2 regions of the Exiguobacterium sp. K1 genome follow, and region 2 is predicted to be linked to the other one. Evidence: riboswitches for the same ligand, from Rfam matches in the RefSeq annotation. Region 2 holds a riboswitch; the other holds the start of a gene.

Region 1 (6,195 bases), on a different contig from region 2:
ATGCTGCAACGTTTGCCGATCGTGATCGGACCTTCATCGCCGCGGAGGACGGCATTAAACCAAATCGTCGACTCTTCTCCGACGGTCACATCGCCGATCAAAAAAGCGCCGGGAGCGACAAAGACATTTGTGGCGAGCTGCGGAGAACTATCACGGTACGGAATCTTCATGAAAACGCCTCTTTTCTAAAAAATGAATTAAAATTCAATCTTACTTATTATACCATTCCTGACAACGGAAACGGAGGGAGACCATGTCTCGTCTATGCAGCAAATTAAAGATTGATGTCCCGATTATTCAAGGCGGGATGGGGAATATCAGCCATGCCGAACTGACCGCAGCCGTCTCAAATGCCGGAGGGCTTGGAACGATCGGATGCGGGACGATGACACTTGCTGAAGTCAGACAGTTAATCGAAGCAACACGCCGTTTGACATCACGTCCGTTTGCCCTCAACGTCGCGATCCGCGTCTCGCCCCATGCCGAACAGTTGGTTGAGTTGGCGATTGAGGAACGGATTCCGGTCGTATCCTTGTCGGCCGGTAATCCGGCTCCTTTTTTGTCCAAGTTAAAGCAGGCGGGGATCCAGACGATCGGAGTCGTTGCTTCGGTCCAACAGGCGATTAAAGCTGAACAGGCAGGGATTGATGTACTGGTGGCGGAAGGCGTCGAAGCGGCGGGCATCAATTCACCGCTTGAGTTGACGACGATGACCTTGATTCCACAAATTGCGGATCATGTCACGATTCCTGTCCTTGCCGCCGGCGGCATCGGCGACGGGCGTGGTCTTGCCGCTGCCTGGATGCTCGGAGCAGAAGGTGTGCAGCTCGGCACCCGATTGATTGCGACACAGGAATCCCGTGTGCATGAGCAGTATAAACAACATCTTGTGCAGGCGGACGATCTGGAAACACGAATCATCGGCCGTGAAGTCGGACAGGTCCGGCGGGTGTTGAACGGACCGTATGTCGAGGCATTGCAGCCGACGTCACTCACGGCTTTTCAGGAACAGACAAACGAATCGTTTCATATCAAAGGAGCCCTTGAGGGGGACGAGACGGCAGGATACGTCAATGCCGGTCTGATCTCCGGTTTGATTGACGATGTTCCGACCGTCGCGGAACTGTTTAACCGGATGATGGATGATGCGTTCGGACGGATTGAGCGGATGTACCGGACACTCGAGTAGCATATAAGTAAAAGAAGCCGACCGACGTGGTCCGCTTCTTTTTTTGCTGTTCAGGACATTTGTCCTTTCAAATGAGTGTAAAATACGTTCTACTCATAATTAGAGAAAAAGGAGGATGAAGATGCAAGGAATCGTTTTTGCTTTATTCAGCGGATTGTTCATCGCATTGCAAGGGATCTTTAATGCCCGGCTCGGTGACGCGGTAGGACCGTGGTTCTCCGTGACGATCGTCCATTTCGTCGGTCTGATCGGCTGTTTATTAATTTACGGATTTGTCCGGGACCGGAAAATCGGCGGTTTCCGCACCTTGCCGCTGATTTACGCAAGCGGCGGATTGCTTGGTGTCCTCGTCGTCGTGACGGAACTGACGTCGATTCAATTGCTCGGGATGACCTGGGCGATGTCGCTGTTGCTTGTCGCCCAGATTTTGTGTGCCTTTGTCATTGATTTGAACGGTTGGTTTGGAGTCATTAAAAAAAGCAGTAATACCGGACAGTGGGTCGGAGTCGGCTTGATGTTGACCGGCGTCTTGATTTTTTCATTTGCCTGAATGGAATAGGAGGAGGAATTAGAATGGGACTCGGAATGTTTTGTGCGATTGTCGCAGGAATGATGATCAGTTTACAGACCGTTTTAAATGCACGGATGAGTCATGCCTTCGGTGCCTGGGCGACGACGACGTTAGTCTTTTTTGTCGGATTGCTCGGATCGTTGCTCGCCTTGATCTTCTTTCGGGGTGGAACGCTTGCGGGGCTGGCCGAAGTCGAACCGCTGTATCTGTTTGGCGGTTTCGTTGGTGTCGGGGTTGTGTTTTGTGTCATGCGGGGAATTCAGTTGCTCGGACCGTCGATTGCGATTTCCGTCGTCCTGATTTCGCAACTCAGTTTTGCGCTCTGTGTCGACGTCTTTGGCTGGTTCGGTTTACCGAAAGTCGAGTTGTCGTTCGGTCAAATCATCGGTCTGGCCGTCATGCTCAGCGGCATCTTTGTCCTGAAACGGTATCAAGTCGCAGAGGATACAGAAGAAGTGGAAGATGTTAAAGTCATTTCCTGAAGAAAAAAAGATATAAAAAAAGAGATCATTTCTTTCACGCCACTTCTACTGGTAAAGTGCGTGAAAGGGTGATCTCTTTTTGAAGCTGAATCAGACAGTGACTTCTTCTTTCCAGGCGACATCGATAAAGGCATCGCGACCGGATGCTTTCCGGTCTTTTTTGTAGTGCGTCGGATTTTTTTTGTGGAAGTCCTGATGGTATTCTTCCGCCGGATAGAAGGCGTGTGCCGGTTCGATCCGGGTGACGATTGGTTGTTTAAAACGGTTTGTCGCCGCTAAGGCGTCACGCGAAGCAATTGCTGCAAGGCGTTGTTCTTCCGTATGATAAAAAATCGCCGGAGCATACTGTGTCCCGCGGTCCTGGAATTGTCCGCCGGCATCGGTCGGATCCGTTTGCGGCCAGTACAGTTCGAGTAACCGTTCGTATGAGAACAGCGCCGGGTCAAATGTAATTTCGACGACTTCGGAATGTCCGGTCGTTCCGGTTTTGACTTGCTCGTATGTCGGGTTGTCGACATGTCCTCCTGTATAGCCGGATACGATACTGTGAATCCCCGGCAGTTCCTCAAATGGTGTCACCATGCACCAGAAACATCCTCCTGCAAATGTTGCTTTTTCCATGTCATCTCTCCCTTTCCCTTGGCTGCTTGAGCCTTAATCCTGTCATGTCTGACAGTGAGAAAACGAAAACGACTCCTTTGCTTGGTTGCAAAAGGAGTCGCCGCTTTTTATCAACCAAAGCTTTCGCTTTGCTGGTCGTAGCACCTTGCTGTGCGCAGGTTGCTGGGACGTCATCGATCCAGATCTCTCGGTCCACTCTTGATAAGTGTTATATGAAGTTGATGTAAGTTCGTTATCATTGGGATGATAATACCATTCATAAAAGTGGAAAGTCAATCCTTATGTTTGCAGGGCACGAAGAACGGTCGCTCCTAACGTTTTCGCTCCAATTAGTAGAGCCCGCTCATCGATTTCATATTTCGGATGGTGTTGCGGATAAATCGTCCGCCCATCCGTTTTTGCAGAGCCCGTGAAGAAATAACTGCCCGGTACTTTTTCGAGGTAATAGGCAAAGTCATCCGCTGCCATCATCGGTTTCATCTCGCGAACCTGTGCTTCCGGTAAAAAACCGGCGGCTTCCTGGACGAGCTGTGTTTCATCCGGATGATTCCAAAGCGACGGATAACCGGTCGTGAAATCGATCGAATAATCAGCGCCGACTCCGGTGCAGGTCGTCCGGGCGACGAGGTCCACCTGTTGACGTAACTGGTGCCGGAGTTGTTCATTGAACGTCCGGATTTCTCCGACGATCCGGGCTTCACCGGTGACGATGTTCGGAGCCGTTCCGGCGTGGAACGAACCGATCGCAACGATAGCCGGCTCAAACGGATCAACCCGCCGGCTGACGAGATGCTGGAGATTGCAGACAAGCTGGGCACCGGCGACGAGCGCATCCTGTGTCCGGTGCGGGGCCTGGGCATGACCGCCTTGACCATGAACAACGATTTCAAATTCATCGATCGCACATAACGTATGACCGCTGTGATAGCCGATTGATCCGACCGGAAGATCATTTTCGAGGTGGGTGCCGAAGATGGCATCGACACCGTCGAGACAACCGTCCTCAATCATCTGGATGGCACCGCCGGGGAACACTTCTTCACCGTGTTGATGAATGAAGACGACAGTACCTGCCAGTTCATCCTGTATGGCATGAAAAGCAGCGGCCAGTCCGAGAACAATCGCCGTATGACCGTCGTGTCCGCAGGCATGCATGACACCGGGACGAATCGAACGGAACGATAACTCGGTTTCTTCCTGCAACGGTAACGCATCAAAATCGGCCCGGATGGCGATTGTTTTCCCGGGACGTGTTCCTGTCAGCGTCGCGACGATTCCGCTGCCGCCGACGTTTGCCCGGTACGGAATACCGAGTCCATCGTAAAAAGCAGCGATTTTAGCGGGCGTCCGGACTTCCTGAAACGATAATTCCGGATGGCGGTGAAAGTCGCGGCGTAAACGAATCATCTCTGATTCATACTCAGTTAAGTACGTGAATAAATTTTCTTGCATCGAAATCATCCTTTTCGGTATGTCTTGAGTAAAAACGGGTACAGATAGAGGTAATCAATCAGAGGAGGAATCAACATATGGGTGAAATCATCGTCAATGCCGTTCTTACAGTCAAAGCAGGATTAGCCGATCAAGTCTTTCCGATTTTAAGCACAGTCTACAAAGCAGCACAAAATGAACCGGGTTGCTTGCGTTATACATTACATCAATCGATTGAAAATGAACATCAGTTCATGCTCTATGAAGTCTATCAGGATGAAGAAGCACTGGAAGCACATATTGCATCGGACCACTATAAAGCATACCGGGAACAAATCGAGTTATACTTGGAAGACCGTCAAGTGACGAAATACGTCGAGATGACATTCTGAATCAAGGAAAGAAGGGCGTATGGATCCGCAAGGGTCCATACGCCTTTTTTCGTTATTACATCGATTTGAAGCCGAGGAAATGTTCCCGCCAACGCGGTTCGTAAATCGAATTGATCTGCAGTTGTGAGCCGCCGGCATGAATGAAATATTCATTATCGAGCATGATACCGATATGTGACGGTCCGTCCGTGTACGTATTTTCGAAGAAGACGATATCCGACCGTTTCCCGCTGCTGATTGTCGTCCGTCGATTCGTAAAGAACGCACCGTACCAGTAGCCGCTGACGTTCGTCCGGCCGCCGTATTTCCCGGCTTCATTCGTTGCGTAATGAATCAGTCCGGAACAATCAAACCCGCCGTTAGCTGCTGTTTGCGAACCCCATGTATATGGTGTTCCTAAGTGTTTGGCGGCTGCCTGAATCAACTTTTCACCGCGCGATGTATTTTTCTGTGCAATCCGTGTATCCGTCTTGACCGTGACGGCACTGACCGGCAGATAAACAGGGGACCAGCCGGACTGGATGACATAAAAATTACCGACCCGGTACCGGGGATAAACACGTTTTCCCTGTTCCACCAATCCGGCACTTTTCGGACTGACCGGTGTCGCAAAATAAGACGATGTTGCTTTGACCGTATAGATTTTTTGACGGTTAATCGCTTGTTGGGTGTAACGCATATCCGGTTTTGTTGTTCCGATGTACGGATTGATGACATAACCGGTTGTTCCGTTCGGCAAGCGGACTTGCCAAAAGTCATCGTCGATTGCTTTCAGACCAATCAACTTTGTGCCTTTACTCAAATAACCGGCAGGGCGGCTGTAAGCGACATCGGCTGAGAAGAGCGGTGTCTGATCAAAGTGGACATAAAAGACGGTGCCGACTTTCGGGCGCGCGACCGGTTTGTTTAAGCCAAGTCTGCTCGAGTCGACGAAGCCGAATGTCGTTCCAATTTTGACCCGTGTGTAGTAGCCGCTTGTACCGTAAATCGACAGTTGTGCATTTTTCTTCAGGGTGCCGATTTTTCCTGTCAGACTGGCTTTTGGATGAACGACGACTTTATCATCGAGAACGTAACGGATTCCGGTGACATCATACAAATCCGGTTTTTTCGTCACGAGATCGGCTGTCTTGACGTAAGCGTAGACGGAACCAAGCTTAACGCGTGTGTAGGAACCGCTTGTGCCATAAATGTCAATCTGTTCTGCGCGCTTCATTGTACGGACAATCGTTTTTGCCGTCGTGTCTTTAAAAATCGCTGTTGATTTGCTCGCATACCGGAGACCTGTCTTGGCATAGACTTTTGTCGGAGCAAGCGTACTCGTTAAGACGTAGGCGTATTGTTCGCGGAACAGAATCCGGCTGTAGGCACCGCTTGTTCCGTAGACCGTTAACAGCGTGTTCATCTGATGCTGCTTGAGGACGGGACTGGATGCATTAGGTGCGGAACGGATTGCCGTCGGTTTCTGGACGTATAAACGAGCTGTTTTGGCATAGACTTTTAAAGGAG
Region 2 (6,195 bases):
GCATCCGAGTTGTAGTTCGTGTTCGTATTGACGTCATACGTGTAAATCGTCCCGTCCGCATCCTTGATGAACTCAATCCCGGCGACCGCAATCTGGTTCGCCTGCAGAAATGCTTCATACTTTTGAATGATCGGATCATCAAATCCGTCGACGACTTTAAACTTCATCGGTGTTTGTGGTGCTTCTTCCCCAACCGGGCAGAACAGGTCGTCAATGACACACGCATCTGCCGGGCACAATTCGAATCCTTCCGACGTATCGACTTGGACCGCGTAGACAAACTTCCCGCCGACGAATTCACAGCGTGTAATATACGGCTCCGGTGCCTGAATATATTCCTGGATCAATGTGATACCGTCGACCGGCTCATCAAACGTCGGACCGTCAAGATACGTCTCAAGTGCCTCAATCGAATGGAACAACTGGACACCAAGCCCTTTTCCGGCGCGGTTGTGTTTGGTGATGAACGAAGACACCCCGATATTTTTCGCCGCTTCGACGATTTGATCGCGTCCGACGGCAGCCGTCGTTTTCGGCACCCGGATTCCGGCTTTGCGAAGTGCCGTATACTGATTGATTTTACTGACTTCAAGACGCAGGGCACGTGTTCCGTTGAAGACGGTCCGGTCATGTTCTTCGAGCCATGCCAGGACCCCTTCCGTCAGTTCCGGTGCATAACGGTGACCGCGGGTATGCGACGATGCACTCATCCGGCTGTAAAAGACACCTTCCGGCGGCACTTCATCAAGCGGAACCTGCCCTTCGTCGAGGTGCCATTGTTCATACGGCAGTTCCAGTTCCTCCAGTCGTTTGATCAGATGATCCGTCCATTCCTGATTTTCGTGTAAGATATGAATTTTTGTCATTTGATTTGACCTACCTTTCGTTTTTCTTCGACGAGCGGCATGACGTCGCGCGCGAAGCGTTCCATTTCTTCCAGTTGCGGTGAGAATTGCAGGAGCAACAGGGTGACGCCGACTTCTTCAAACGCAAGAATCCGTTCGGCAATCTGTTCCGGTGTTCCGATTAAATCGGGACGGAGTCCGCGGTTTGAGACCGAATAGTCATTCCGCTTCACCTGTTGTTCGAGTTGCGATTTACTGACGAAGTCGTCATAACCGGCGTATCCGGCACTGTCTTCCTTCACATCCGTAATCCGTTGCCACTCGCGCACCGCTTCTTCTTCCGTATCCCGGCAGATGATATAAGCTGCCAGTCCAAAACTTTCAAGTGGTGCCTGTCCCGTCGCATGGCGGCGTTTTTTCATGTCTTCAATCTTGACGGACACTTCTTCGACCGTTCCGCCGTGCATGACATAGGCATCACAGTGGTTGACGATGGTTTGCTTGCCGGCTTCACTTTCTCCACCTGCATACAATTTGATGCCCGGGCGTTGCGCCGGTTTTGGATGTAGTTGTGTCTTCTCAAGCGTATAGTAGTTACCGTCGAAGCTGTACGGGGAAGCGTCTGCCCATAATCCTTTCATGATCGTGACAAACTCTTCCGTCCGGGCGTAACGTTCGTCGTGAGCCGTGAAGATACCGTTGTACTGCCGGGCTTCTTCTTCCCACCAAGCCGAGACGACGTTTAGCGTAAACCGTCCGTTGCTGAGCTGATCGATGTTCGCCGCCATCTTCGCGGTCGTCGCCGGATTATGGAATCCCGGACGGACGGCTGTCATGATTTCGAGACGCTCCGTTGTTGCGGCAATCGCCGCTGCTGTCGTCCAGGCTTCGAGACTTGGTGCTTCAAGCCCTTTGATGTCATTTAAGTTTAATTCCGCAATTAGTGTCGTCGAAAACCCGATTCGTTCTGCCGTTTGCGCGACCTGTTTCGCATAGTCGAACGTCGCCGGCATCTGTTCGTCTTCAACATTTCGTAACCATCCGCCAAAAATCGGTAACCAAAATCCATACTCCATCCGTTATGTCCCCCTTATAAAAAAATCGCTCTTCTCGAAAATCGAAAAGAGCGACGGATTGATCATGTCTGCTCTTATCTTCAAAGGAAAAATTCCTTTTAGGAAGTAGCACCTTCCGCTACGCGCGGGGTTGCTGAAGTGTCTTCGGGCCGTTCCCTCGACTTCTCTTGATAAGAATTATTGGAATTATCGTACACTTTTTAGCAGAGTAAAGCAACCATTAAACCTTGTTTTCCAATCGGAATTAAAAAAGGACGAGAGCTTGGCTCTCATCCTCTTCTCCCATTAATATGGTGCTACAAACGTTGATTGTTCACCAGGTGCTTCTTCTCCGCGGATTCGGTCGTAGAATTTCGCAAGCGTGACGCTGAAATAAGGTCCGACCCATAAGAAGGCGATTCCGATTGTAATTAAACCAAGCAGGAACCAGCCGATGAATGAAAGAACAAGCATGAAGGCTTCCATCTTATGTCCATCCATCATTTGTCGCGAACGTGTAATGGCGTCCAAAATACCGATTGACGGCTCATCGCGTAAAATGTAGAACGTCAAGAGGTATGAAAATGACTTGATGATTCCCGGGATGATCAGTAGTAAGAACCATAAACCAAGAAAAATACTTTGAACAATCGAAAGACCGACTGCTTTTAAGAAGATTTTGTACGGCTCAAACAAATCAACGATTTTCGCCTGTTCTTTCCGGGCGACAGACATCGCAAGCCATGTCCAGCCAATTGCTAGGGGTAGCAAAAGAATATTCAGTAAGAAACCGATCAAATCAATGGCTTGGATATCTTCATTCGCATCAGAAGAAAACATCGTTGGAATACCTTGAATGATGAGAAACAGTAAAAACATAAGTGCCATGAAGACCCAGCGACCACTGAGCGCTTCACGGGCGGATAATTTTAATTCTTTAATCATGAAGATCCTCCTCAAAATAAGTTCTATCTCTATTTACGGCTAATTAGGAGAGGAGTTTCATCTTTTTTCAGGATTTTCCTGTTTTCAACTGATTTAAGCGGGCTTTTTCAAGTTGGCGCTGGCATGCCGTATACAAAGAACGCCGCCCATCCAGCCGTTCCATCGCAAAGGGGATGTCATGTTTTTTCGCCTGGGCGATGACGTGTGCAGAAGCCGCATGAGATACCCGGCTTGTGACGACGACGATGGCATCGGTCTTTTTGGCAAGACCGGCGATTTTCTTCGCAGATTGAGCATCACCCGACAGATGAATCAGTTCGATTCCAGTTTTTTCGAAAAACGTCCGGTAGACCGGAGCTTGCTGTTCATTTCCGACAATGACGAGCCGCATGCCTTCGAACGATGCAAAATCGAGTGGTTCCTTATCAACGAAGTCAATCGGTTGTCCCGGTAGCGACGTCGTCACAAGCGGTGTCAACGGTTCGGATTTCTTTTCACGAATTCGGCGTGTCTTCCGTTCCTGTTTGACTTTCGACTTGCGTTTCATTTGTTTCAGATAGCGTTCCGATTTTTTGACGGCTGATCCGTGAGTCGGTTCAACTGACGAAGGTCCTGATGTGGTTGGACTGTTCGACGTTTCTAACAGTTGTACCGTCGGTTCTTCATATTGGAACGGATACTTCCAAGCAATCGTCAGTGTTTCCGGACGACCTTTCCACATGACGAGATCGACGAGCTGTCCTTCTTTCAGATGGAAGAATCGCATGTCTTCAACCGGTGTGGCGTAATAAAAGGACTTACCCGTCTCATCCTTTAATGGTCCTTCGACCGTCGATTCAATGATGCCATGATTTTTAACGATACATTTTTCAAAAACGATTCGTTCAGACAGTGGCTTCATCCGGTCAGTCGCGACAACAGCCATCACTTCAAGTGTCGTCCGGCGGGAGTCCTGATGTACGACTTGGACACGGATTTCCATTCCATGTTCAAGGTTCCATTGCCGGATTTCTGTTTCCGAGATATGACTGTTCGGCCATTCCCGTAAAGAACCACCTTTTAATTCACGCACAAACGTATAGGCGTAACGTTGTTCGATGACAAGATTGATCTGTGCAGGAGGAATGACAGATTGTTCGAATGTGACCTCTTCTTCTGGTTCGCTCCACGCGATGTCCGGTTTTGCGGAGGGTGTATAGTAACGCGACATCTGCACCCATTCATCGATTCCCCGGATTTCCTCGAGCAGTAAGTCCCATTCTTCCACCGTTTCGACTACTTTCATTTTACCGGCGACTAACGTCTTCGCCTGTTCTACGATTTGTTGCATCATCTTCGACAACCCCTTTGCTTTTTTTCCAATATAGCAAGGGGCTGTCGGTTAGGTTGCTCAAAAAAAGTACCAGGTTATTTTTTGGATATGGTCAGGATTTTATTTCGATTGACGGATCACCGAGCCGGTATTTTTCGACGGAAACAATCAGAATCGTGATGATGACAAGTAAAAACCAGGACGATAACTTCCCGAAGTCGACCAGCTCCCATCCATCCTGCTGATTCGGATACACCCATCCCTTAAAAAAGGTCACGATGTTTTCCGCCAGCCAGATGAACCAGGCAATCAAGCCAAACGAGAGGGTGAGCGGCATTCGGTAAACCGTTTCATCCAGACGGAAATAGACCCAGGACTTATAAAAGACAAGCGCGACAAGTCCCATCAAAATCCACCGGAAATCAAACAACCAATGATGGGTAAAAAAATTCGCGTACACGAGCAGACCGGTCGCTAGAGCAAACAGAGGCCGGGGAAACTGTGTGATGCGGAGATCAAACCGGCGGAAGGCCTGACAGATGTAACTGGCGACGCTCGCGTACATGAAACCGGCATAAAGCGGCACACCCAACACCTTACTGAAAGCATCTTCCGGATAACTCCAGGATCCGAATTGGACTTTGAATAACTCCAGTCCGAGTCCGATCACATGAAAAATCAAAATCAGCTTAAACTCTTCTTTCGTTTCATAACGCGTGACGAGTAAGACGATTTGAACGATGAGGCACCAGATCAATAGCAAATCGTAACGGGCAATCGGTTCCGCCGGCAGATAACGGGATGCAGCAAGTGCCAGGAAAATCGCGACCGGAAACACACAACAGATGGCCTCAAGATATGTAAAACGAAAAAAATGGCGGATTTTTTGCATGGACGGACCTCCTTTTTATTAGTATACGGATCAGAAGAACGGATTCCCTCCATCTCAAGATGGAAAATATCGGATTCGCTTTAGTTTCTTTCCTCAAACATGGTACAGTTAATGAATCAATTTTATTTTGAAGCGAGGTGTCTCCCATCCATGAAGCAGATCATTCAAACGTCTTGGCTGTTCCGTTCCGTTCTGAAATGGGCATTATTTTTATTCGGTCTTTTTTTACTCGCTGTCGGTTCATCGATGATGATCACGGCACAACTCGGCGTCTCGACTTGGGATGTTCTGCATCTCGGTCTGCAAAATAAAACGCCGTTTTCCGTCGGCACGATTATTCTTCTCGTCGGGCTGTTGTTGGTGTTCGTCAAATACTTGCTCGACCGGATTACACCGCAGGTCGGCACACTCGTCAACGCGATTTTTGTCGGCGTGTTCATGAATCTCGTTCTCGGTTCAGGCCTCCTGCCCTCTTTCTCCTCGCTTTGGCAGAATACACTATGGCTGATTGCCGGCATCTTCATCATCGGGATGGGCGCGGGACTGTACGTCGCTGTCGGCTACGGAGCCGGACCGCGGGACGGACTGACCCTGACGCTCGCCGAGCGGTTCGGTACATCCATCCGGATGATGCGGACGTTCATGGAAATCACCGCTTGCGGGATCGGTTGGTTGCTCGGGGGACCCGTGTTCTTCGGAACGATTTTATCGATTTTCCTGATTGGTCCGTTCCTGCAGTTTTGGTTAGGGCATTTCCGCCGGATGATTGCAGCGATTGATGCCGGTACGATTCCCCGCAAGCAACAAAAAATTAGTTAAGTCGTCTGACTCGATACCATTTCACCTGAAATGGTATCTTTTTTTGTGGATGAAGCATATTAGTTGCGGCATGAAAGCAGACACGTTATATTCGTTTACATATCAATCTTTGATACGTCAAGGATTTTTCGAACGAAGGGAAGGATGTGATGAACTTGAGTATTTCCTGTACTGAAAAAGGACGACTGATTTATGCACTCGTCTCCGTTAATAAGACGATTGCTCAAAAATTCGATCTCTGTACGGACGGCTTCAGCCAAACCCGGATGGACTTATTAGCGCAACTCGAGGTCGACACGACCATCAGTCAAAAAGAGTTGCAACAAC

Evidence for each region. Region 2 has a riboswitch for S-adenosylmethionine ahead of N7U64_RS10210 (LLM class flavin-dependent oxidoreductase). Riboswitches for the same ligand answer to the same signal wherever they lie in the genome.
Region 1: it holds a riboswitch for S-adenosylmethionine, as region 2 does, so the genes downstream of both, msrA (peptide-methionine (S)-S-oxide reductase MsrA) here and N7U64_RS10210 (LLM class flavin-dependent oxidoreductase) in region 2, are expected to answer to the same signal.

Annotation. Positions count from the first base shown of each region.
Region 1 covers NZ_JAOTIT010000008.1:38,614-44,808, reverse strand. Annotated here, with positions in the region: gene N7U64_RS14240 (gamma carbonic anhydrase family protein) at 1-170, opposite strand, end outside; gene N7U64_RS14235 (nitronate monooxygenase) at 254-1,189, shown strand; gene N7U64_RS14230 (DMT family transporter) at 1,311-1,739, shown strand; gene N7U64_RS14225 (DMT family transporter) at 1,763-2,242, shown strand; gene msrA (peptide-methionine (S)-S-oxide reductase MsrA) at 2,333-2,863, opposite strand; SAM riboswitch class I at 2,968-3,071, opposite strand; gene N7U64_RS14215 (amidohydrolase) at 3,143-4,315, opposite strand; gene N7U64_RS14210 (putative quinol monooxygenase) at 4,393-4,686, shown strand; gene N7U64_RS14205 (SH3 domain-containing C40 family peptidase) at 4,742-6,195, opposite strand, start outside.
Region 2 covers NZ_JAOTIT010000004.1:91,471-97,665, reverse strand. Annotated here, with positions in the region: gene N7U64_RS10215 (alpha-L-glutamate ligase) at 1-866, opposite strand, end outside; gene N7U64_RS10210 (LLM class flavin-dependent oxidoreductase) at 863-1,921, opposite strand; SAM riboswitch class I at 1,993-2,098, opposite strand; gene N7U64_RS10205 (DUF975 family protein) at 2,207-2,845, opposite strand; gene N7U64_RS10200 (DUF2325 domain-containing protein) at 2,913-4,178, opposite strand; gene N7U64_RS10195 (DUF817 domain-containing protein) at 4,270-5,049, opposite strand; gene N7U64_RS10190 (membrane protein) at 5,200-5,868, shown strand; gene N7U64_RS10185 (MarR family winged helix-turn-helix transcriptional regulator) at 6,018-6,195, shown strand, end outside.